Regions from separate parts of the Rossellomorea marisflavi genome, predicted to be linked through region 1. Evidence: a T-box and tRNA genes for the amino acid it is inferred to sense, from the RefSeq annotation. Region 1 holds a T-box; the other holds one or more tRNA genes.
What was found. A T-box is a leader RNA that pairs with one kind of tRNA and senses whether it is charged. The one in region 1 lies ahead of ileS (isoleucine--tRNA ligase), so its partner is inferred to be a tRNA-Ile.
Positions count from the first base shown of each region.

Region 1 (11,368 bases):
TGCAGGCTCATCTTCACGATATCGGATGATATATCCGGATTCCCTCCCAACACGTCTCTCCCTTTAGCATCCAGCAATGATACGTGCCCCTCATCTCCAAGCTTTACTTTTTCAAGTGACTCCTCCAGCTGGATGGTAGGAAAATTCACTTTGATGACGCCGGAAAGGTCCATCGTATTCAAATCAAAAAGAGGGAGAAGGTAACTGTTGACTTCATCCTCATTCCACTCATGATGTGACCTCATCCAACGTTGATCATAGTCATAAAATTCCTTGAACCATACAATCTCCCTAAGAGGAGGAAGCGTCTGTGAAGTACCTGTTCCATCATTTAAATAGACAGATACAGACATTGATTTTGAATTATTCACCATCATCGAGGACAACTCTGTTTTCAGCTGATTCTTCATATAGAGAAGATCTGAATCGGACAACCCGTTCTCCTCTGATCGCACCCATTCCTGTGTAGCTGGATTCACCAGAACCTGTTTCCCAAGGTCTTCAACCTGAGAGGTCAGCGAATCGGAATATTGAGAAAATTGATCCATCATCTCTACGGTCGCTTCGGTCGTTTTCTTTTCCATGATGGTACCGAACCACTCAGGTACCAGAAGGGACAGGGTAAGGAAAGGAATGGTCAGGACAAGTGTAAAGATCAGTAATAGTCGAATTCTGAGTGATATGTACATGGCCGCTCCCTTTCAACGTTTCTGTCTACTAAATGTATCATAGATCAATAAATTCCAGTAGATACATTTACAGGGCTCGTTCTACCTCCGTGCTTCTCTACATAGGATGGGATAATTGATTTTACGGGGAGGGAAAAGGATGGAAGGCTGCGTCATGGCAATGGAAATCGGAGACGTATTTTATGAAGGCGGCTATACAGGCACCGTGGTGGGATATTGTTACGAGATGTCTCAAGCGGGAGCCCAACTATTTTATATGATTGAAAACAATGGCCGGCTACATATTAATGTGGCTTCCAGTGAATCTAACGGTGTGCCCCGTTTCTTTCAAACCCGATTTGACCTGCTTGATAGGGTACATCTGCATATGGCCGGAATGCTCAGGACAGCTCTCATTAAAGGAATGGCACTAACTTGGCATGACAACGGCACAAAGGTGACCTACCATGTAGAAGACGGGAATGGAACCCTCCATACCCATATTCCAGAGGAGGATCTCCTGAAATGGGACACATATCACTCGATATAAAAAAAGAAGCCCCCATCTTGAGGAGCTTCCGATCACGCATTAAAAGAATGCTTTTTCCACATTGTACCTTGCCCTAAGCGCATTGATGATATATGTTTCGTAGATTTCACGCTCCATTGCATCCTCTACAAACAAGACATCGATGCGATGAACTTCCTTCCTGTGTTCACGAAGGGGTGAAACTTTATCTTCCAGATGCTTTTTGACACGTTGTCTCAGCTTTCTTGCTTTTCCAACAAACAGGAGTTCGTCCTGGTTATCATAAAAGAGGATGATTCCTCCTTTATCACGTGGAATTTCATGAAGGTCGATAAAACCTTCGATCGGTTGGATTTTGATTTCTTCATTTTCGTTCTGCTTGCGTTCTGTAATGGATACATCCGCTTTTGGAATGGTAATATTGATCATTGAACGTCACGTCCTTTTTATACTGTAAGGGCTAATAGTATCATATAACGGGATAGAAAGCCATCTCATTCACAAAAAACGGAGGCCTACCCGATTGTTGAAGGTTTGATTCTTATTCTTGAAGACAAATGCATTTTTCTGAAAATCGATGGTGAGTTCATGATCGTAGGTATCTTCAAAATCATCGTCCACAATGAAAATGACACCTTTATATTCGATGCTGCGTTCATGGTCTTGAAGCTCTCTGGACGGGACCACTTTCATTTCGTATACATTATTCACAATATCACAGCTCCCCCGGTCGAGGGCAAGCTGCACCAAATGGTCAGGGGGTATGTCTGTCAGCTTATTTAATGCAGGCTCTGTCAAGGTTAAATTCATGCTGATCCTCCTTCTGGAATTCTTATCTTCACGTGACGGGGAAGACTTTTTACAGTCAACGGCAATGTACATCCTTCATCCCCATCAATATTCGCCTTCATATCGAATGATGAGGACGCCTGGATTTCCGATGCTTTCAGGTGGTGAACCTGAGGGCTTTCTGTCAGTTTACCCGCCAATATTTTGGGAAGTAATAAGAGGAACTTGGGTATCGGCATATCTTCGATGATGTAGACATGAAGTGATCCATCATCGACCTCCGCTTCCGGGGCGATGGATTCGAATCCCCCGATGGAATTCGTCATGGCGATGAGGGTCAATAAGGAATCCCCACTCCAGTTCTGCTCGCCTGACAGTTCTAAAGGAAATGGCTGTTTTTCCTTCATTTTTTTCATACCTTCCACAACATACGCGAGAGGACCGAGCTTTGATTTCTGCTCTGCAGTCGTAGAGAATGAAGCTTCAGCCAATGCACCCACGGCGATGATGTTAATGAAGTAGCGGTCATTCACTTTTCCTATGTCCGCTTCCCGGGTATTGGTTGATTTCAGAACCTCGAGGGCCTCCTCAGGTTCGAGCGGCAGTGATATCGCCCTCACAAAATCGTTCACCGTTCCAAGTGGCACCAAGGCAAGCTCTGGGCGATGGGGTTTCTCAGCCATGCCATTGATCACTTCGTTCACGGTTCCATCTCCCCCCATGCAAATGATGAGGTCAAAGCCCCTCTTGCATGCTTCCTCCGCAAACAATGTGGCATCCCCTTCTCCCTTCGTTTCACGCACGAAGACCTCATAGCCTTCGAGATTATGTATAGCTTTTTTCTTGTAGTCCACCGCTTCTTCTTTGCCCGAAGAAGGATTGATAATAATCATCGCCTCTTTCATGCTTTCTCCCCCTGACTGTCATTTCCCATACTATACCCCCTGCACCTATTGATAAATCCTTAAATAATCATTGGGAAGATGTTTACTCACATTAAAAGGAGGGTAATCATATTTAGGTTTGCAGATTTTTGCACTCTCTTCTATACATATGAAAAGAAATCATCTTGTTGGAGGCGTCAATCATGAAACATGCAATCGATATAAGCGGCTCTTTATTCGACTGGGACCTTGTAAACGGGGAAGTTCATTTTGAAAATGAACGGGTCGTATTGTTCTGGGTGGATACGGCTTTCAAAACCCTTTTTGATACGATCGAAGAGATAGCAGGCCATAAAGAGTCAAGACTTGTACTGGAAACTTCGGGATACAGGACCGGAACCATCGTAAGTGATTTTTACAAGCGCTCCCTCGGGAAAGTAGATGACATCCTCGGCAAGCTTCCGACCACTTATGTAACAGCGGGCTGGGGTGATACAGAGATCGTATCCTATTCAAAAGAAGAGCTTCATGCAGTGATTCGCGTCCGGAACAGCTGGGAATATCAGGTCAATAAAGAGCAAGGGAAAAATCAAGAAGGCACATTTCTTCCAGGTCACTGGGCCGGGGTCCTGACGGGCTTATTCGGGGAGAAAATGTGGTACAAGGTGAACAGGAGCCAACTGGAAGGCGATCAATATAGTGAGTATGAATTCAATCACTCTGACATCACACCTTCATTGAATGTCAGCGCGTTAATCGAAGAACAAACAAATGAAATGCAGCAAAAGATGGAGCTTGCAGCAGCCGAGAGAACACATACTCTTTCCAGTATCATCAAGGAGATTTCTTCTCCGATCATACCCGTCCTCGATTCCATCCTGGTAGTGCCATTGGTTGGTCGCTATGATGAGACGAGGGGTGAAGAGCTCCTTAACCGTACCCTCCTCAATCTCCCAGGGTATAAGGCGGATTACCTCATCCTCGACGCTACAAGCTTAATCGGTGTGGATGAATTCACTTTGAATTTCATTCAAAAATTTGTAGCAGCCACCTCCCTTCTCGGGACCCGCTGCCTACTGGTAGGGATTTCAGCTGAATTCAGTATCCAAATTGCACAAAGCGGACATGACATTAAGCGGATCCCATGTTTTTCTGTCCTTCAGCAAGGCATCCATTATGCCCTCGATCAAATGGGGCTGTTCATCACAAAGAAGAACCCCGTTTCTTGAACGGGGTTCTTCTTTTTAACCGATGTCGATGATCAATTTCCGGTCATTCAACGTTACTTCCTTTCCACCAGATAATGCTTCTATTTTCATCTCCTTCACCAAAACACTTTCACGTATCAGTGATTCATTGTTTTCGATCGCCTTCCGTATTTCCGGGTCTCCGTCCAACCGAAGGGAAATCCTAGCTTCAATTGGGAGATCGCGTTCTTTCCGCTCGGTCTGGATGGCCCGTATGACCTCACGAGCCAGACCTTCAAGCTTCAATTCCTCTGTGATTTCCGTATTGAGGATAACCTGATAAGAAGCATTTGCTCCCATGGAAAGCCCTTCATCTGCCACCCTCTCCACAAGAAGAAGCTCAAATGGAACAGTCAATTGCTCGCCTTCGATATCCAGATGTAACGTTTCCGCTTGGACAATCTGTTCTGCTTCACTTTGACTTAATTGATCTAAATATTTCTTGACTGCGCCGACTTTTTTTCCTAATACAGGACCGGCTTTTTTGAAATTAAGCTTGACTTCATACGATACAAGATCATTGGATGTTTCCTGCACAAGGACCCGTTTGACGTTGATCTCTTCTTGAATGATCCTTTGATGTTTTTTTAACGCTTCACCGTTATGTGGTTCGGTGGCAATGACGGTCATTTCCGATAGAGGTTGCTTCGTTTTGATCGATTTTGCATTTCTGACGCTCCGAGCGAGTTCAACCACCTGAAGGACGGCAGCCATTTCCCTCTCGATCGATGGATCACTGTAACCTGTTCCTCCTTTCGGATATTCGGCGAGATGTACGCTCTTGCCCGTGAGGTTAAGGTGGATATCTTCGGCAAGGAACGGGATGTAAGGCGCAGCCAATTTACTCGTTTCTACCAGCACATGATGGAGTGTGGAGAATGCAGCAAGTTTTGAATCTGATACGCCCTCCTCCCAGAAACGATCCCGAGAACGGCGGATATACCAGTTACTGATTTCCCCGATGAATACTTCAAGAGCCTGTGCTCCCTTGGTAAAGTCATAGCGATCCAGCGCTTCACTCATAGTTTGTGATACGCTGTCCAATCTTGAAAGGATCCACCTGTCCAGCAGAGTCCTTTGTCCTTGGCCTAGATCTGAATAGGTGAATGAATCGATTTTTGCATACATGGTGTAGAACGAATGAACATTAACCAGAGTGTCGACAACCTTCGATTTCGCTTCGAGCACTACTCTTTCAGAGAAACGTTTATTATTCCAAGGTGCGCTATCGGCAAGGAGAGACCATCTTAGAGCATCGGCACCGAACGTAGTGACAAAGTCCATCGGATTCAATGCATTCCCTTTACTCTTCGACATCTTCCTGCCCTCGCCGTCTAATATATGGCCTGTAGCAAGTACCCTCTTATAAGGAGCCTTACCCGTGAACAAGGTGGAAACAGCCAATAAGCTGTAGAACCAGCCCCTGGTCTGGTCGATCCCTTCACAGATAAAGTCTGCCGGGAATTGCTTTTCAAATCGTTTCTGATGCTCGAATGGATAATGCTGTTGTGCATAAGGCATGCTTCCACTGTCGAACCAAACATCAATCACCTCGGGTACCCGTGTCATGGAGCCTTCACATTGATCACAGGAGAGATGAATGTGATCGACAAATGGTTTATGCAGCTCAACGGAATCAATCTCTTCCACAGAGCGATTACGCAAGTCTTCGATGCTTGACGGTGCGTATTGATGACTGCAAGATTCGCAGATCCAGACAGGAAGTGGTGTGCCCCAATAGCGATTCCTGCCGATATTCCAATCCACCATATTTTCAAGGAAATGACCGAAACGACCTTCCTTAATATGCTCAGGGTACCATTCAACTTGTTCATTATTTTGGATGAACTGATCCTTCAAAGCCGTCGTGCGGATGAACCAGCTCTCAATTGCGTAGTAAAGAAGCGGTGAATCACAGCGCCAGCAATGGGGATAGCTATGCTCATATTTCTCTTTATGGAACAGGAGCCCTTCGGCTGCAAGATACTTCACGATATCCACGTCGCAGTCTTTGACAAACCGCCCTTGGAATGGGGGGACGGCATCCGTATACTTTCCTTGTCCATCTACGACATTCACAAATGAAAGTCCATGATCTTTCACCAGCTGGTAATCATCTTCTCCGTAAGCAGGAGCGATATGCACGATCCCTGTTCCACTATCGGCAGTGACAAATTCCCCTGAAACTACGATATGTCCTTTTTTAGGACTCACAAATGGAAAAGGTGGGACATAGGCAGTTCCCTCCAATTCACTGCCCTTGAATCGGGATACAATGGGTGCTTCTTCAGAAAAATGCTTGTTTTTCAGGCTTTCGGCAACGATGTACGTATCGCCGTCACTTTTTACTTTTACATATGTGAGCTCCGGATTAACAGCGAGGGCAATATTCGCCGGTAGCGTCCAAGGCGTGGTCGTCCAGCCGAGGATGAATTCATTATCGCTTCCCTCGATGCGGAATTTTGCGGTAGCAGAGAGATCCTTGACATCTTTATAGCCTTGAGCAACTTCATGGGAACTGAGGGTAGTCTGACAGCTCGGGCAATACGGCGTGACCCGATGACCTTTATAAAGGAGATCCCGTTTGTGAAGGTCGCTGAGGATATGCCACACACTCTCGATATAGTCGTTCTCCAAGGTTACATACGGATCATCCATATCTACCCAATATCCTATTGCCTCCGTGAACTCCCTCCACTGTTTCTCATAATGAAAGACGCTGTTCTTGCATTCATTGATGAACTTTTCCACTCCGTAGTCTTCGATCTGCTGTTTACCTGAGATGCCGAGCTGCTTTTCCACTTCCAGCTCAACCGGTAATCCATGGGTATCCCAGCCTGCCTTGCGATGCACCTGGTACCCTTGCATCGTTTTGTATCTTGCAACAAAATCTTTGATGACCCGTCCCAGAACATGACCGGCATGGGGCAGGCCGTTGGCTGTCGGTGGTCCCTCATAAAAAACAAATGTTTCTTTTCCTTCCCGCTCCGAAATTGACTTCTCAAACGTATTTGCTTCCTTCCAATAGTTCTGGATCCGCTCTTCACGCTTATGCGCTTTTTCTTTTACATCGACTGTTTTCATCTTTTACCCTCTTCCTCCTGGATAATGAAACAAAAAAATCCGCCCCTTATGAAAAGGGACGGATGTTATTCCGCGGTACCACCCATCTTCCGTACATCTGTACGGCACTCGGTCAACACAGTAACGGCTGTGCACCGATCCTGCCTATACTTCCTTCAGCAGGACTTCTCGGGGGTGATTTTCCGGAAGGTTCTCCACCGCTTCTCACCACACAGCGGCTCTCTTAAGAAGGTTTCCTTCTGTACTCTTCCCGTCATGGAATTTAAATATTTCCAAAAGAATACACCCTCGTCTTCTAAAAGTCAATCAATTTTTCCTTATTCATCCTTTCAGTATTTAAGAAAGGTGGTCACACTACGGTCTGTCAAATACCTTTTGGTGGCCAGGTCATTCAGCCATTTTTTTTGATTCAGCTTATAGGTCCCATGCTGATCCTGGTAGGTCTTTTGATGAAGATTCACCGTTACGGCTTCCTCTCTTCTATTCATGGCCACTCCTCCCTTTTTCCCTTCACAATATTCATACAGCTCGACTACATCACCTATTGTCATGAGCTCATTCAACAACATCAACAAAGGAAGATCATCATCATATGCCTCATAGAGATACGGCAAGGTGACAGGTACATCCTCCCTATATTGTTCCGCGGATGTCAAACCGACCCCGAACTCTTCTTCCCATCTGGCAGATTCGGCGTCGATATTCCTGATTGTGGCAATCAAAATGTGACAGGTCACACACATCTTCCTCTCAACAATTCTAAATATAAATGGATTTATTTCCATTATGTATGGAATGACCCGTAATTTTCAAGTAATTCGTGCCGTCATTCATTACCATGTTTAACGTTGCTCTAAAGTGGTATCTTATCGTTATCATCAAGAATAGGAGGCGATTGTATGCCATTGCTTACATTCGATATAATCGAGGGAAGAGACCCTTCGAAAGTAAAAAAAATCTTGGATAGTGCCCATCAAGCAGTCCTTGAGGCTTTTGGTGTTCCAGAAAGGGACCGCTATCAGATTGTCCACCAACATCCGAAGCATGAGATGATCATTGAAGATACGGGACTCGGTTTCAACAGAAGTGATGATGTGGTCGTCATCACCATCACGAGTAAACAACGGACCGATCAACAGAAAAAGAAATTGTATCAATTGTTGGCTGAAAAGCTTGAGAAGGATTGCGGCATCTCTCCAGACGATCTAATGGTCTCTCTCGTGACGAATCGTGATGCCGATTGGAGTTTCGGTAAAGGGGAAGCACAATTCCTTACAGGAAAGCTATAAGAACGATTGAAGAGGCTGCCCGGCTGCAGCCTCTTTTTTTTGTGCTCCTTTAGACGAAAAGGAAGACGATGGCTTCTACAAATCGATATCAAGATGCCACTTGGAATAATTTTCGACGGATTGCTCGTGAAGCCGTGCCGCATACTTGTAAGAAGGAACAGTATTTGTGATAAACCATAATGACTATGAGGTGTCAAAATGAACGATCAATCAAAAGTGAGTAACTGGTGTGTCGTCAGTATGGCCTCCATCCCGCTCGTCATGACGCTCGGGAACTCCATGTTGATACCAGTGCTTCCGATTTTTGAAAAGAAGGTTGGCATCTCATCCTTCCAAACCAGCATGATCATCACGAGTTACTCAATCGCTTCAATCTTCCTGATTCCCATTGCCGGCTATTTATCGGATCGATTCGGACGGAAAATGGTCATCCTCCCCAGTCTTGTGTTCTCTTTGATCGGAGGTCTGATTGCAGGGTACGCATCTTGGAAAATGAGTGATCCTTTCCTTTGGATCATTATCGGAAGGGTCCTGCAGGGAATCGGAGCTGCAGGAGCAGCCCCCATCATTCTTCCACTGGTGGGTGACCTGTACAAAGATGATGATGAGAAAACAAGCTCTTGCCTTGGCATTATTGAAACGTCCAATACTTTTGGCAAGGTGTTGAGTCCAATATTAGGAGCGGCTTTCGCGGCTTTCTTGTGGTTCCTGCCGTTTTTCTCCATCTCTTTTTTCAGTCTCATTTCCATCCTCCTTGTCATTTTTTTCATTAAAGTACCCAAGAAGAAGGATCCACCCATGGAACTTAAGGAGTTCATCCAGAAAACGAAAGGGATCTTCAAAGAGCATGGCAAATGGATTTTCACCGTATTTACCATTGGGGCGTATGTGATGCTGGTCCTATTCGGCATTCTTTTTTACTTAAGTGATTCATTCGAAAAGATTCACCACTTGTACGGTGTGAAGAAGGGATTCGTTCTGGCAATCCCTTTGCTCGCTCTTTGCATCGCTTCTTACATTTCAGGAAAAAACATCAAAGGAAATGTAAAAATCATGAAAGGCATTATCTTGGGTTGTCTTGCCATTTTGACTCTTTGCGTACCATTTGTCGGGTTTCTCAGGGATCAATTGGTCTTCCTTCTCTGCCTTACAGGTTTTATCGGAATTGCCATTGGGGCCCTACTGCCTACCTTGGATGCGTTGATCACAGAAAACATTGAAAAAGAGGAACGCGGGACTATTTCTTCCCTCTACAGTTCTTCCCGTTTTATTGGGGTGGCAGCTGGTCCCCCCCTGGTTTCGCTGGTTATGAAAAATGGATTGAATGTGAGTTTTATCGGGGCGGGACTGTTTGCTGTGGTCATCATAGCATTGGTTATGTTTTGGATCCACACAAGTGAAAAGAAGAAACCGCAGCCGGCTGAAGGTTCATCATGAAGCATTCTTCAGCAGAACCTGCACTTTCGTGGTGGCACCTATCCTTGATCGGTGCTGGGGGTACGGTAGGGACCGGGTATTTCCTGGGTACAGGCATAGCCCTTAAATCGTCGGGGGGCTTCATCATCCCTGCTTTCCTAATCGCAGCATTTGCAACATGGATTGTGTACAAGCGACTTGCCACGATGACCATGGCCGATCCTTGTGAAGGATCTTTCTGTACCTACGCTGGAAAAGCATATGGAAGTTGGGCTGCCTTCCTGTGCGGCTGGATTTACTGGATTTCTACGATTTTGATCATGGGAGGGCAGTTGACCGCCCTTGGGATTTTGTCCAGGTACTGGTTCCCTTCCATTCCGCTATGGGTTTTCACCCTTATCTTTGCGGTGCTATCCATTTCAGTCGTATTACTCGGAGCAAGGGGATTTGATATAGCGGAAGACTTTTTTTCCATCATCAAGCTCTCAGCGCTTGTGATCTTCCTATTCATCGGTGCAGCGTTGTTATCAGGGACCGGAAACCACTTCCATTTGAATAGTTCAATGCATTTTGATGAAGGATTCAATCGGATGAGAACTTCTCTGATCTTTGCCTTCTACTCCTTCGCCGGCATCGAAGTCATCGGTCTGATGGCTTCTAGGCTCTCCAATACTAAAGATATACTTAAAAGTGGAAGGGTACTGATCATGTGCCTTGGCTCATTGTATGTATTGGCACTTTGGATCACAATGAATCTGCAGGCGCCCAAACACTTTTCCAGTGAGGAAAGCCCCTTCATATCTGTCCTGAATCAGGGGAATGTTCCGATTGTCGCATCATGTTTTAACGGCGTGATTCTGTTTGCCGGTTTATCCGCATTGGCTGCAGCGTTATTCAGCGTCACCCGACTCCTACGGTCTATGGCGGATGAAGGTGAAGCCCCTGCAATCTTCAAAAAAAGATGGAAAAGGGATATCCCTCTTCCATCGCTTTTACTAGCCATTGCCGGCATGGCGTGTGCCATCATCGCTTCTCAACTATTGCCGGGAATCATTTTTGAAGCATTCATCACGGCCGCCGGTATCCTGTTGCTTTGTAATTGGGCATTCATTCTGCTTTCTTCCTTCAAGCTTCTTGACAGGGACGTCATGAGGAACGGAGTGAGCCTCGTTGCACTGGGAATCTTGGTGTTGGCCATCAGCGGAACGTTCACATTGAAGGAGAGCAGATACGGATTCTATCTGAGCATGGTGCTACTAATGGTGATCGGCCTGGCCTCCCTGTTGTTCAGGAGCATGACCTCGCACCGCTCAACGAAGTCGTGAAGACAGCTGCTCTGCTGTCTTCTTTCCATTTTGAATGCAGGCACCAATGCCCACACCGTAATAGGAAGCACCCGCTAACATGACCCCGGGGAATTCAACAGCCAGGCTTGATTCCAATTGTCTTACTGATTGTGCAT
Region 1 is NZ_CP081870.1:2,118,599-2,129,966, reverse strand. It holds gene K6T23_RS11150 (sensor histidine kinase) at 1-689, opposite strand, end outside; gene K6T23_RS11145 (hypothetical protein) at 844-1,218, shown strand; gene K6T23_RS11140 (nucleotide excision repair endonuclease) at 1,258-1,626, opposite strand; gene K6T23_RS11135 (iron-sulfur cluster biosynthesis family protein) at 1,696-2,007, opposite strand; gene K6T23_RS11130 (diacylglycerol/lipid kinase family protein) at 2,004-2,891, opposite strand; gene K6T23_RS11125 (STAS domain-containing protein) at 3,074-4,099, shown strand; gene ileS (isoleucine--tRNA ligase) at 4,115-7,201, opposite strand; T-box leader at 7,253-7,467, opposite strand; gene K6T23_RS11115 (hypothetical protein) at 7,531-7,938, opposite strand; gene K6T23_RS11110 (tautomerase family protein) at 8,101-8,490, shown strand; gene K6T23_RS11105 (MFS transporter) at 8,689-9,927, shown strand; gene K6T23_RS11100 (amino acid permease) at 9,924-11,231, shown strand; gene hemG (protoporphyrinogen oxidase) at 11,217-11,368, opposite strand, start outside.

Region 2 (11,368 bases), 2.1 Mb from region 1:
GAATGACGCAGGCATGACGACGGCAATCACTTCACCTTTGGCGCAAAGCTCCTCGTCAGCGAATACTTCTGTTTCCACCCTGAATTTCTTAGGGTGGATCTCATGGACTGTACCCACCGCCTTTAGTGGAACGTCCTGAGGCGTCGGCTTCATGAAATCAACAGACAAAGAAGCCGTCACGAACCGTGGAGGAATACTCCCGTCCCCGATCGTCCCTCCGTTCTTCTGATGCAGGGTGATAGCGGCGGACCCCGTTCCGTGGCAATCGATGAGGGAGGCGATCACCCCTCCATACACAAAACCGGGTATCGCCGTATGTTTTCGTTCAGGCGTATACACCGTAATGGTTTTCTCTCCTTCCACTCCGGTCCTGAATTTATGCCCCTCTTCATTCAGGCGCCCGCATCCATAGCACCATGCAAAATCATCCTCGTACTCATCCTGTATGGCAGGTTTCTGATTCTCCATCTTTTCCATCCCCTCTCTATCAACACACATTCGAGAAAGGAGGACGGTTCCCTGCTACTGTTAAATAGTTGTAATATTCAGTCAAATAAAGGCGGTTTATGATATACTGAAGAAGTCATGTTGCTCATGATAATAAATGGAAAGATGGTGATGGATTGAAAAAAGGAGAAGTTGTACCGGAATACGGCGGATCGCATACCACATCACTGGAGTGTCCAGAAGATCATCAAGACATGCTGGACATGTTCAGGGTAAGTCGGGAGTTCAAGATGAAATACCGTGGTCTCCTCTATTACTATGGTAAAGACTTTGTCACCTTCAAAAAAGAGAATCGGGTTTCGCCTGGAAGAAACCTATTCCTTGAAGTCATTGCTTCGTATATGACCCTCCACCTCGAAGACGAATGTCCAGACTCTTGGAATGAGTGCCCCTATTCGTTCTGGGAAGAGCTCATCTTCACCTATCTCCCGAGTAAAACGAAAATACTCCAGGAAAAGAACTTCACCCACTTGTTCCTTCATGAACTCCACGCTTTCCTCACTTGGCTTGATGAGCGGGAACACACAGCCCTCTCCCCGAAAGTCCTTCCCTTGATCAAAGAATCCCTCCCGATGCTGAGTCGCTATGAATCATTATTTGCCGACCTCTTTCTACGAAACTATCCAAAGATGCATCAGTCCGATTGGAACTACCGGGCTGATATGGCCGTTGCCGATCAAAAGTGGAATCTCTACGCAGAACATGCGCAGGGTCTGTTTCAAGTTCACTCAATTGAAAAGGAAGGAATCTTGTTCATCGACCTCCTGACGCGCTTTCCTTACTTCATCCGCAATGTGCCGGTCCACCGGATCGATGAAGGGATAGTCATCGCAGGAGCCATAGGAAGAAGAGAGAGAGGAATGGTGTGGGACCTTGTATTCCCTGATGGATTCTTCCCTAAAAGGGGGATCAAATACATCGGAGAAGATCTTGTATACTGATTGATGTCCCTGGTGCGGGTAAGGGTAAAATCATACCTGCGCCGGGGAAATGAAATCTTTTAAATTTAAATTGAAATTAGTATTGACGTAATAGGCTAATAGGTGATATTATATTCCTTGTCGCCAAAACGACATCGAAAAACAACTTAAGAAAAAGCTTGACTCACTGACTGATATCATGGTATATTTAAGAGGTGCTCAAGAGAGCTTAAGTAACATTTGAACCTTGAAAACTGAACAAAACAAGACAAACACGTCAACGTTAATTCTAGATTTATTTTTAAAAGAGCTATTCAAACTTTTTATGGAGAGTTTGATCCTGGCTCAGGACGAACGCTGGCGGCGTGCCTAATACATGCAAGTCGAGCGGATCGATGGGAGCTTGCTCCCTGAGATCAGCGGCGGACGGGTGAGTAACACGTGGGTAACCTGCCTGTAAGACTGGGATAACTCCGGGAAACCGGGGCTAATACCGGATAACACCTACCCCCGCATGGGGGAAGGTTGAAAGGTGGCTTCGGCTATCACTTACAGATGGACCCGCGGCGCATTAGCTAGTTGGTGAGGTAATGGCTCACCAAGGCGACGATGCGTAGCCGACCTGAGAGGGTGATCGGCCACACTGGGACTGAGACACGGCCCAGACTCCTACGGGAGGCAGCAGTAGGGAATCTTCCGCAATGGACGAAAGTCTGACGGAGCAACGCCGCGTGAGTGAAGAAGGTTTTCGGATCGTAAAACTCTGTTGTTAGGGAAGAACAAGTGCCGTTCGAATAGGGCGGCGCCTTGACGGTACCTAACCAGAAAGCCACGGCTAACTACGTGCCAGCAGCCGCGGTAATACGTAGGTGGCAAGCGTTGTCCGGAATTATTGGGCGTAAAGCGCGCGCAGGTGGTTTCTTAAGTCTGATGTGAAAGCCCACGGCTCAACCGTGGAGGGTCATTGGAAACTGGGGAACTTGAGTGCAGAAGAGGAAAGTGGAATTCCAAGTGTAGCGGTGAAATGCGTAGATATTTGGAGGAACACCAGTGGCGAAGGCGACTTTCTGGTCTGTAACTGACACTGAGGCGCGAAAGCGTGGGGAGCAAACAGGATTAGATACCCTGGTAGTCCACGCCGTAAACGATGAGTGCTAAGTGTTAGAGGGTTTCCGCCCTTTAGTGCTGCAGCTAACGCATTAAGCACTCCGCCTGGGGAGTACGGTCGCAAGACTGAAACTCAAAGGAATTGACGGGGGCCCGCACAAGCGGTGGAGCATGTGGTTTAATTCGAAGCAACGCGAAGAACCTTACCAGGTCTTGACATCCTCTGACAACCCTAGAGATAGGGCTTTCCCCTTCGGGGGACAGAGTGACAGGTGGTGCATGGTTGTCGTCAGCTCGTGTCGTGAGATGTTGGGTTAAGTCCCGCAACGAGCGCAACCCTTGATCTTAGTTGCCAGCATTCAGTTGGGCACTCTAAGATGACTGCCGGTGACAAACCGGAGGAAGGTGGGGATGACGTCAAATCATCATGCCCCTTATGACCTGGGCTACACACGTGCTACAATGGACGGTACAAAGGGCTGCAAGACCGCGAGGTTTAGCCAATCCCATAAAACCGTTCTCAGTTCGGATTGTAGGCTGCAACTCGCCTACATGAAGCTGGAATCGCTAGTAATCGCGGATCAGCATGCCGCGGTGAATACGTTCCCGGGCCTTGTACACACCGCCCGTCACACCACGAGAGTTTGTAACACCCGAAGTCGGTGAGGTAACCTTTTGGAGCCAGCCGCCTAAGGTGGGACAGATGATTGGGGTGAAGTCGTAACAAGGTAGCCGTATCGGAAGGTGCGGCTGGATCACCTCCTTTCTAAGGAAGATTTACTTAAAACGTTTGACGACGTCGAAGTTTTGTTCAGTTTTGATGGTTTAACTCATCATTAAGAGTTGGGGGCCTATAGCTCAGCTGGTTAGAGCGCACGCCTGATAAGCGTGAGGTCGGTGGTTCGAGTCCACTTAGGCCCACCATTTCCAATCTCATATCATACGGGGCCTTAGCTCAGCTGGGAGAGCGCCTGCTTTGCACGCAGGAGGTCAGCGGTTCGATCCCGCTAGGCTCCACCAAACATTCTTTCCATCTGTGAAAGAGTGAACATTGTTCTTTGAAAACTAGATAAAGTTTTATTGATAGTCAAGAAATTACCGAGTATCGCCATTTTAGGTTTTTAACCAATTCGGTTAAGTTAATAAGGGCGCACGGTGGATGCCTTGGCACTAGGAGCCGACGAAGGACGGGACTAACACCGATATGCTTCGGGGAGCTGTAAGTGAGCTGATCCGAAGATTTCCGAATGGGGGAACCCACTGTTCGTAATGGAACAGTATCCTTGCTTGAATACATAGAGCATGGAAGGCAGACCCAGGGAACTGAAACATCTAAGTACCTGGAGGAAGAGAAAGCAAATGCGATTCCCTGAGTAGCGGCGAGCGAAACGGGATTAGCCCAAACCAAGAGGCTTGCCTCTTGGGGTTGTAGGACACTCTATACGGAGTTACAAAGGAACGGGGTAGACGAAGAAGTCTGGAAAGGCTCGTCAAAGAAGGTAACAACCCTGTAGTCGAAACTTCGTTCCCTCTTGAGTGGATCCTGAGTACGGCGGGACACGTGAAATCCCGTCGGAAGCTGGGAGGACCATCTCCCAAGGCTAAATACTCCCTAGTGACCGATAGTGAACCAGTACCGTGAGGGAAAGGTGAAAAGCACCCCGGAAGGGGAGTGAAATAGAACCTGAAACCGTGTGCCTACAAGTAGTCAGAGCCCGTTAACGGGTGATGGCGTGCCTTTTGTAGAATGAACCGGCGAGTTACGATCCCATGCAAGGTTAAGTTGAGAAGACGGAGCCGCAGCGAAAGCGAGTCTGAATAGGGCGAATGAGTATGTGGTCGTAGACCCGAAACCAGGTGATCTACCCATGTCCAGGATGAAGTCCAGGTAACACTGGATGGAGGTCCGAACCCACGCACGTTGAAAAGTGCGGGGATGAGGTGTGGGTAGCGGAGAAATTCCAATCGAACCTGGAGATAGCTGGTTCTCTCCGAAATAGCTTTAGGGCTAGCCTCATGTTGTAAGAGTCTTGGAGGTAGAGCACTGTTTGGACTAGGGGCCCTCATCGGGTTACCGAATTCAGACAAACTCCGAATGCCAAAGACTTATCCATGGGAGTCAGACTGCGAGTGATAAGATCCGTAGTCGAAAGGGAAACAGCCCAGACCACCAGCTAAGGTCCCAAAGTATACGTTAAGTGGAAAAGGATGTGGAGTTGCTTAGACAACCAGGATGTTGGCTTAGAAGCAGCCACCATTTAAAGAGTGCGTAATAGCTCACTGGTCGAGTGACTCTGCGCCGAAAATGTACCGGGGCTAAACGTATCACCGAAGCTGTGGATTGACACCGTTTGGTGTCAGTGGTAGGAGAGCGTTCTAAGGACTGCGAAGCTAGACCGTAAGGACTGGTGGAGTGCTTAGAAGTGAGAATGCCGGTATGAGTAGCGAAAGATGGGTGAGAATCCCATCCACCGAATGCCTAAGGTTTCCTGAGGAAGGCTCGTCCGCTCAGGGTTAGTCGGGACCTAAGTCGAGGCCGATAGGCGTAGACGATGGACAACAGGTTGATATTCCTGTACCACCTTTCTTCCATTTGAGCAATGGGGGGACGCAGGAGGATAGGGTAAGCGCACTGCTGGATATGTGCGTCTAAGCAGTTAGGCTGATGATGAGGCAAATCCCATCATCGTGAAGGCTGAGCTGTGATAGCGAGCGAATTATAGTAGCGAAGTTCCTGATTCCACACTGCCAAGAAAAGCCTCTAGCGAGGAAGATGGTGCCCGTACCGCAAACCGACACAGGTAGGCGAGGAGAGAATCCTAAGGTGAGCGAGAGAACTCTCGTTAAGGAACTCGGCAAAATGACCCCGTAACTTCGGGAGAAGGGGTGCTCTGGTAGGGTGCAAGCCCGAGAGAGCCGCAGTGAATAGGCCCAGGCGACTGTTTAGCAAAAACACAGGTCTCTGCGAAGCCGTAAGGCGAAGTATAGGGGCTGACGCCTGCCCGGTGCTGGAAGGTTAAGAGGAGTGCTTAGCGCAAGCGAAGGTGCGAATCGAAGCCCCAGTAAACGGCGGCCGTAACTATAACGGTCCTAAGGTAGCGAAATTCCTTGTCGGGTAAGTTCCGACCCGCACGAAAGGCGTAACGATCTGGGCACTGTCTCAACGAGAGACTCGGTGAAATTATAGTACCTGTGAAGATGCAGGTTACCCGCGACAGGACGGAAAGACCCCGTGGAGCTTTACTGTAGCCTGATATTGAATTTTGGCACAGCTTGTACAGGATAGGTAGGAGCCTTGGAAGCCGGAGCGCTAGCTTCGGTGGAGGCGTCGGTGGGATACTACCCTGGCTGTGTTGACATTCTAACCCGCGCCCCTTATCGGGGTGGGAGACAGTGTCAGGTGGGCAGTTTGACTGGGGCGGTCGCCTCCTAAAGAGTAACGGAGGCGCCCAAAGGTTCCCTCAGAATGGTTGGAAATCATTCGCAGAGTGTAAAGGCACAAGGGAGCTTGACTGCGAGACCTACAAGTCGAGCAGGGACGAAAGTCGGGCTTAGTGATCCGGTGGTTCCGCATGGAAGGGCCATCGCTCAACGGATAAAAGCTACCCCGGGGATAACAGGCTTATCTCCCCCAAGAGTCCACATCGACGGGGAGGTTTGGCACCTCGATGTCGGCTCATCGCATCCTGGGGCTGTAGTCGGTCCCAAGGGTTGGGCTGTTCGCCCATTAAAGCGGTACGCGAGCTGGGTTCAGAACGTCGTGAGACAGTTCGGTCCCTATCCGTCGTGGGCGCAGGAAATTTGAGAGGAGCTGTCCTTAGTACGAGAGGACCGGGATGGACGCACCGCTGGTGTACCAGTTGTCTTGCCAAAGGCATCGCTGGGTAGCTATGTGCGGAAGGGATAAGTGCTGAAAGCATCTAAGCATGAAGCCCCCCTCGAGATGAGATTTCCCATCACTTTATGTGAGTAAGATCCCTGAAAGATGATCAGGTAGATAGGTCAGAGGTGGAAGTGTGGCGACACATGGAGCTGACTGATACTAATCGATCGAGGACTTAACCAAAGTAAGACGAAGGAGGCGCTTCGCGTCTCCCGGACTGGACGATACGCCGGTAATGATTGACTATCAACCCTTTATCTAGTTTTGAAAGAACAATTCTTTCAATGGAATACCTGTCTGGTGACATTGGCGAAGAGGTCACACCCGTTCCCATGCCGAACACGGAAGTTAAGCTCTTCAGCGCCGATGGTAGTTGGGGGATCTCCCCCTGTGAGAGTAGGACGTCGCCAGGCAATATCGAGAAAAGCAGCTCATTTGATGGGTTGCTTTTTTGTTGTGTTTTTTCGTTGGCAGGGGATGTCGGCGGTGATGTTAGCCGTTTGAAATAGGGCGGCTAGAAAGATGTTGATTAGAGAGATATGTGAAAATCGCAGGTTGAAAGGGTTGGTTTGGAGGACCAAATTACGGTTAGAGTATGGGATGAGGCCGGTGATCAAGGGAGCAAGGTCAAAGAGCTTGAATGACCTGTGGGAGTATATGATCAGCCAAGTGGGTTGGACAGAGGCGTTATCTGGAGATGAGGCTAGGGGGGATTCGCGCTTATTTGCGACTTTTTTTCATTCCTTGCGAAGGGGGCGTGATACCTGCGGATAGGGTGCTTTTATCAGTAAAGTTTTTCCAGATAAAGTATTCACTTATGCACCTGACACCATTCGACATTCCTCGCAACATCTTTTTCCCATTTGAAGCATTCAAGGACCCATCGTTCCCTTCCACGCACGAAAATACCTGCGAAATTCAACCATCTACTTGCGACATTTTTGATTTTATTTGTGAAAATCGACTTTTTATTTGCGAAACGTGCCAATGTTCATTTTTCTATTTGCGATCCGACCCCTGTATTTGCGCAAGGCCGTGCATACCTGCGACTTTTCAATCGTAGTTTCAAGTTCGTAAGGGATAAAATTATTACGGCCTAAATCCCAAAAAATCCCATAACTTGACGTTCTGTCTGTGTACAATAAATGAGAAAAATGGTAAGAGGCACTATAAAAAAATAAATTAAAATATCCAATACCTCCCATAACTTGACGCTTTGTCTGTGTACAAAAACCATCGAATATGATAATGGTGTAAACCTCACCGTCGGATCAAATCAGAAATCCCTCTCCATCAACCAGTTCATCCCAAAACTTGACGCTCTGTCCCTGTACAAACAAAAAGAATTATGAAACAGCATTACTCCTCAGAACGCCCAACTTTTTTCAGCCTGTGAACACAGACCAAGCCGGTGATACATAAGATGGAAGTACACCGTGATAATTCAGTTAGTTGAAAAGTTGATAATTGCGTATACAATTCGGCGGTTGGTGGCAGAATAGATGTATGGAGGAGGAGAGCGCTATGAGTAATGTGAATGCGAAGGCGGTTGGTGAATGCTGCATTGTTTGCAGTGAGGAGAGGCGGATCGGCATCCATCTGTATACATCGTTTATATGCTATGAGTGCGAGCGTGAAATGGTGGAGACTGAGACGAGTGATCCTCTTTATAAGCTGTTCGTGCAAAGGTTGAAGAAAGTGAATACTCCAGAAATCTATTCATAGCCGATTTGGTTATGATTTTTTTTTGCCCGGGAAGCTCAGGAAGAATAAGCCTGAGCGCAATGGAGCCTGGATATGATACGATAGATGGATAGAGTGTTGGAAGGGTTAGTGGAAGATGAACGTTGATCAATCAAAGATGCCGCTTGTGCAGGCAATCAATAAACATATAACAAACGACCCGATTTCGTTTCATGTACCGGGTCATAAAAATGGCATCCTTACGGGAAATCCCGCTCAAAAAGGGGACTTGACGGAACTCACGGGTTTGGATGATCTTCACGATGCCGAGGGGCCGATTGCGGAGGCGCAGGCCTTGCTTTCGGATTTGTATGGAAGCACGTCGAGTCATTTTCTTGTGAATGGTAGTACATCAGGGAATATGGCAGCCATCCTGGCTACGTGTACGGCAGGGGATTATGTACTGGTCCAGAGGAATTGTCATAAGTCGGTATGGAATGGAATCAGGCTTGCAGGTGCTGTTCCGGTCCTGCTCGAACCAGAGTGGGAGGAAAAGGGGGAATCCGTTCTTGGTGTCTCGTTAGAAACGGTCAAGGAGGCACTTGAGGCGTTTCCGGGTGCCAAAGCCTGTGTGCTGACCTATCCCACCTATTATGGGTTTACCTATCCCATTGACGGGATCATTGGGGAACTGCACAGGCAGGGGATTCCCTGTATCGTGGATGAAGCGCATGGTGCGCATTTTCAGGCAAGCGATGAGTTTCCCGAGTCGGCACTTGCTCTTGGTGCGGATATCGTCATCCAATCGGCTCATAAGATGCTGCCTGCCATGACGATGGGTTCTTTTTTACATATCAAGGGTTCCAGGGTGGATGAGGTCCGGGTGAAGGAGTATCTCTCCATGCTTCAATCGAGCAGTCCTTCGTATCCCATCATGGCATCCCTCGATTATGCCCGTTCTTATCTTGGGACGATGAAACCGTCCGATGTGGCGAAGGGGTTGGCAGATATCTCCTGGTTCATCTCGGAACTGGAGAGGCTTCATCCGGGACTGAAGGTGATTAGGGCCGATGATCCTCTTAAGGTTCTTGTCAGATTTACCGGATGGTCCGGTTATCGCCTTCAGAAAAAGCTGGAGGAGATAGGTGTTTTTGCAGAGCTTGCCGACCCCAGGCAGGTGTTGCTCATCTTTCCACTGATGAAGGAATCCGTTGACTTTCCTTATGGGGAGGTCCTGGAAAGGGTCAGGGATATGCTTGAAGGGGAAATGGACGCGGAGGAAATGGAAGAGACGTTCATTCCACCGGCACCCATCCGATCCTACAGTCTCTTGTCCATGGGTTGGAAGGAAATGAAGGATCGGGAGGAAGAGGCGGTGTCTCTTCAATCGGCTGAAGGTCGCGTTTCTTCCCAAATGGTCATCCCTTATCCTCCTGGCATCCCCCTGCTCCTGAAAGGTGAAGCTATCACAGATGATGTGATCGGCCGGTTGAAGGAGTATGTGGACATGGGCGCAGCGATCCAGGGGCGCCACGAATTGAAAGAAAAAAAGATTTATGTGTTCAAGGAATTGGAGGAACAATCATGATGAATGGTAGCTTCATAACGGTTGAAGGGCCTGAAGGGGCCGGGAAGTCGACCGTATTGGCCGTGCTGGCAAAACGATTGGAAGAAGATGGCGTACCCGTTGTCATTACCAGGGAGCCTGGTGGCATCAAGATTGCCGAACAGATACGGGAAGTCATTTTACATACGGAGAATACAGAGATGGATGAGCGAACGGAAGCTTTGCTTTATGCCGCTGCAAGGAGGCAGCATCTCGTCGAGAAGGTGCTGCCGGCACTTCGGGAGGGGAAAGTGGTCCTGTGTGACCGCTTCATCGACAGCTCCCTAGCTTATCAAGGGAAGGCCCGGGGAATCGGGATGGATGCCATCGAAGAGATCAATGCGTTTGCCATTGAGGATCATATGCCTGACCTTACCCTTTACTTTGATATCGAGCCTGAGGAAGGGTTGAACCGGATCAATCAGCATAAAGGGAGAGAGGTCAATCGACTCGATCTTGAGTCGGTCGGATTCCACCATAAGGTACGGGAGGGGTATTTGGAACTTGTGAATAAATATCCAAGTCGTATACAAGTGGTCGATGCGAGCCGGAGTGTGACAGCTGTAGCCGATGCGGCGTACGAAATCGTGAAGGGCTTTTTACAGAAACGGACAGTGTAAGAAAGCGTCGTTCAGTGCTATAATAGTAGGAAGTATATGGATGATTGAATGAGAGGATGATTCAGATGAAATTGATTATGGCTGTAGTTCAGGATAAGGATAGCAATAAATTATCAAATGCTCTGCGGGATCATAATTTTCGTTCGACAAAATTGGCAAGCACCGGTGGTTTCCTGAAATCGGGAAATACCACATTCATCATCGGAACGGAAGATATCAGGGTGGATAAAGCCCTTCAAGTAATCAAGGATAACTGTCAGTCCAGGGAACAGATGGTGGCTCCTGTCTCACCGATGGGTGGAAACGCCGATTCATACGTTCCCTATCCGATCGAAGTCGAAGTCGGCGGAGCGACGGTCTTCGTCATGCCGGTTGAGCAATTCCATCAGTTCTAAAAAGGGCGTGTAGGGATGAAGATTAATCAGGACCTGCGGATACCAGTCGATAAGTTGCCGAAGGATCAGCGCCAGGCGGGATCGGCGCAAGCACGCTTTGGTCAGTTGGTACAGCAGCATGATCAGAAGCTGCATATGGAGCAGTTGAATCAACTGCTGTCGACTATCGGAAATGCCGGCACCCGTTTAGGGAGAAGCCGGTCCTTCCGGGATTTGGCCAAATATAAGACGCTAGTGAAAAAGTTCCTCAAGGAAGCGGTGGACTACGGGGTGGAGCTACAGGAATCCCATACGTGGAATCAGTTTGGCGAAGGCAGGAAGCTACGCCTCGTCGAGACCATCGACCAGCACCTGATCGATCTTGCCGAAGCGGTGATGGATCAGGAGAGGCCGTCCATTGATATCCTGGATAAAATCGGGGAAATCAAAGGACTGCTCATCAATCTATACAGGTAAGAGAGTGATTAGGAAATGATGATGGAAGAATTACAACCATTCCAGCCCGTCGTACTTCAAATGCTTCAGAACAGCATCTTGAAGGATCGGGTGGCCCATGCCTATCTGTTCGAAGGGGAAAAGGGGACAAGGAAAAAGGAAATGAGCCTGCTGTTTGCCAAGGCGCTCCTTTGTGAGCGGAAAGTGGACGG
Region 2 is NZ_CP081870.1:34,335-45,702, forward strand. It holds gene K6T23_RS00180 (PaaI family thioesterase) at 1-468, opposite strand, end outside; gene K6T23_RS00185 (hypothetical protein) at 624-1,448, shown strand; rRNA gene K6T23_RS00190 (16S ribosomal RNA) at 1,750-3,300, shown strand; tRNA gene K6T23_RS00195 (tRNA-Ile) at 3,382-3,458, shown strand; tRNA gene K6T23_RS00200 (tRNA-Ala) at 3,479-3,554, shown strand; rRNA gene K6T23_RS00205 (23S ribosomal RNA) at 3,667-6,600, shown strand; rRNA gene rrf (5S ribosomal RNA) at 6,714-6,830, shown strand; gene K6T23_RS00215 (sigma factor G inhibitor Gin) at 7,942-8,142, shown strand; gene K6T23_RS00220 (aminotransferase class I/II-fold pyridoxal phosphate-dependent enzyme) at 8,258-9,688, shown strand; gene tmk (dTMP kinase) at 9,688-10,326, shown strand; gene K6T23_RS00230 (cyclic di-AMP receptor DarA) at 10,392-10,721, shown strand; gene K6T23_RS00235 (YaaR family protein) at 10,737-11,177, shown strand; gene holB (DNA polymerase III subunit delta') at 11,193-11,368, shown strand, end outside.
Region 2: it encodes a tRNA-Ile, which carries the amino acid that the T-box ahead of ileS (isoleucine--tRNA ligase) is inferred to sense. The anticodon was not compared.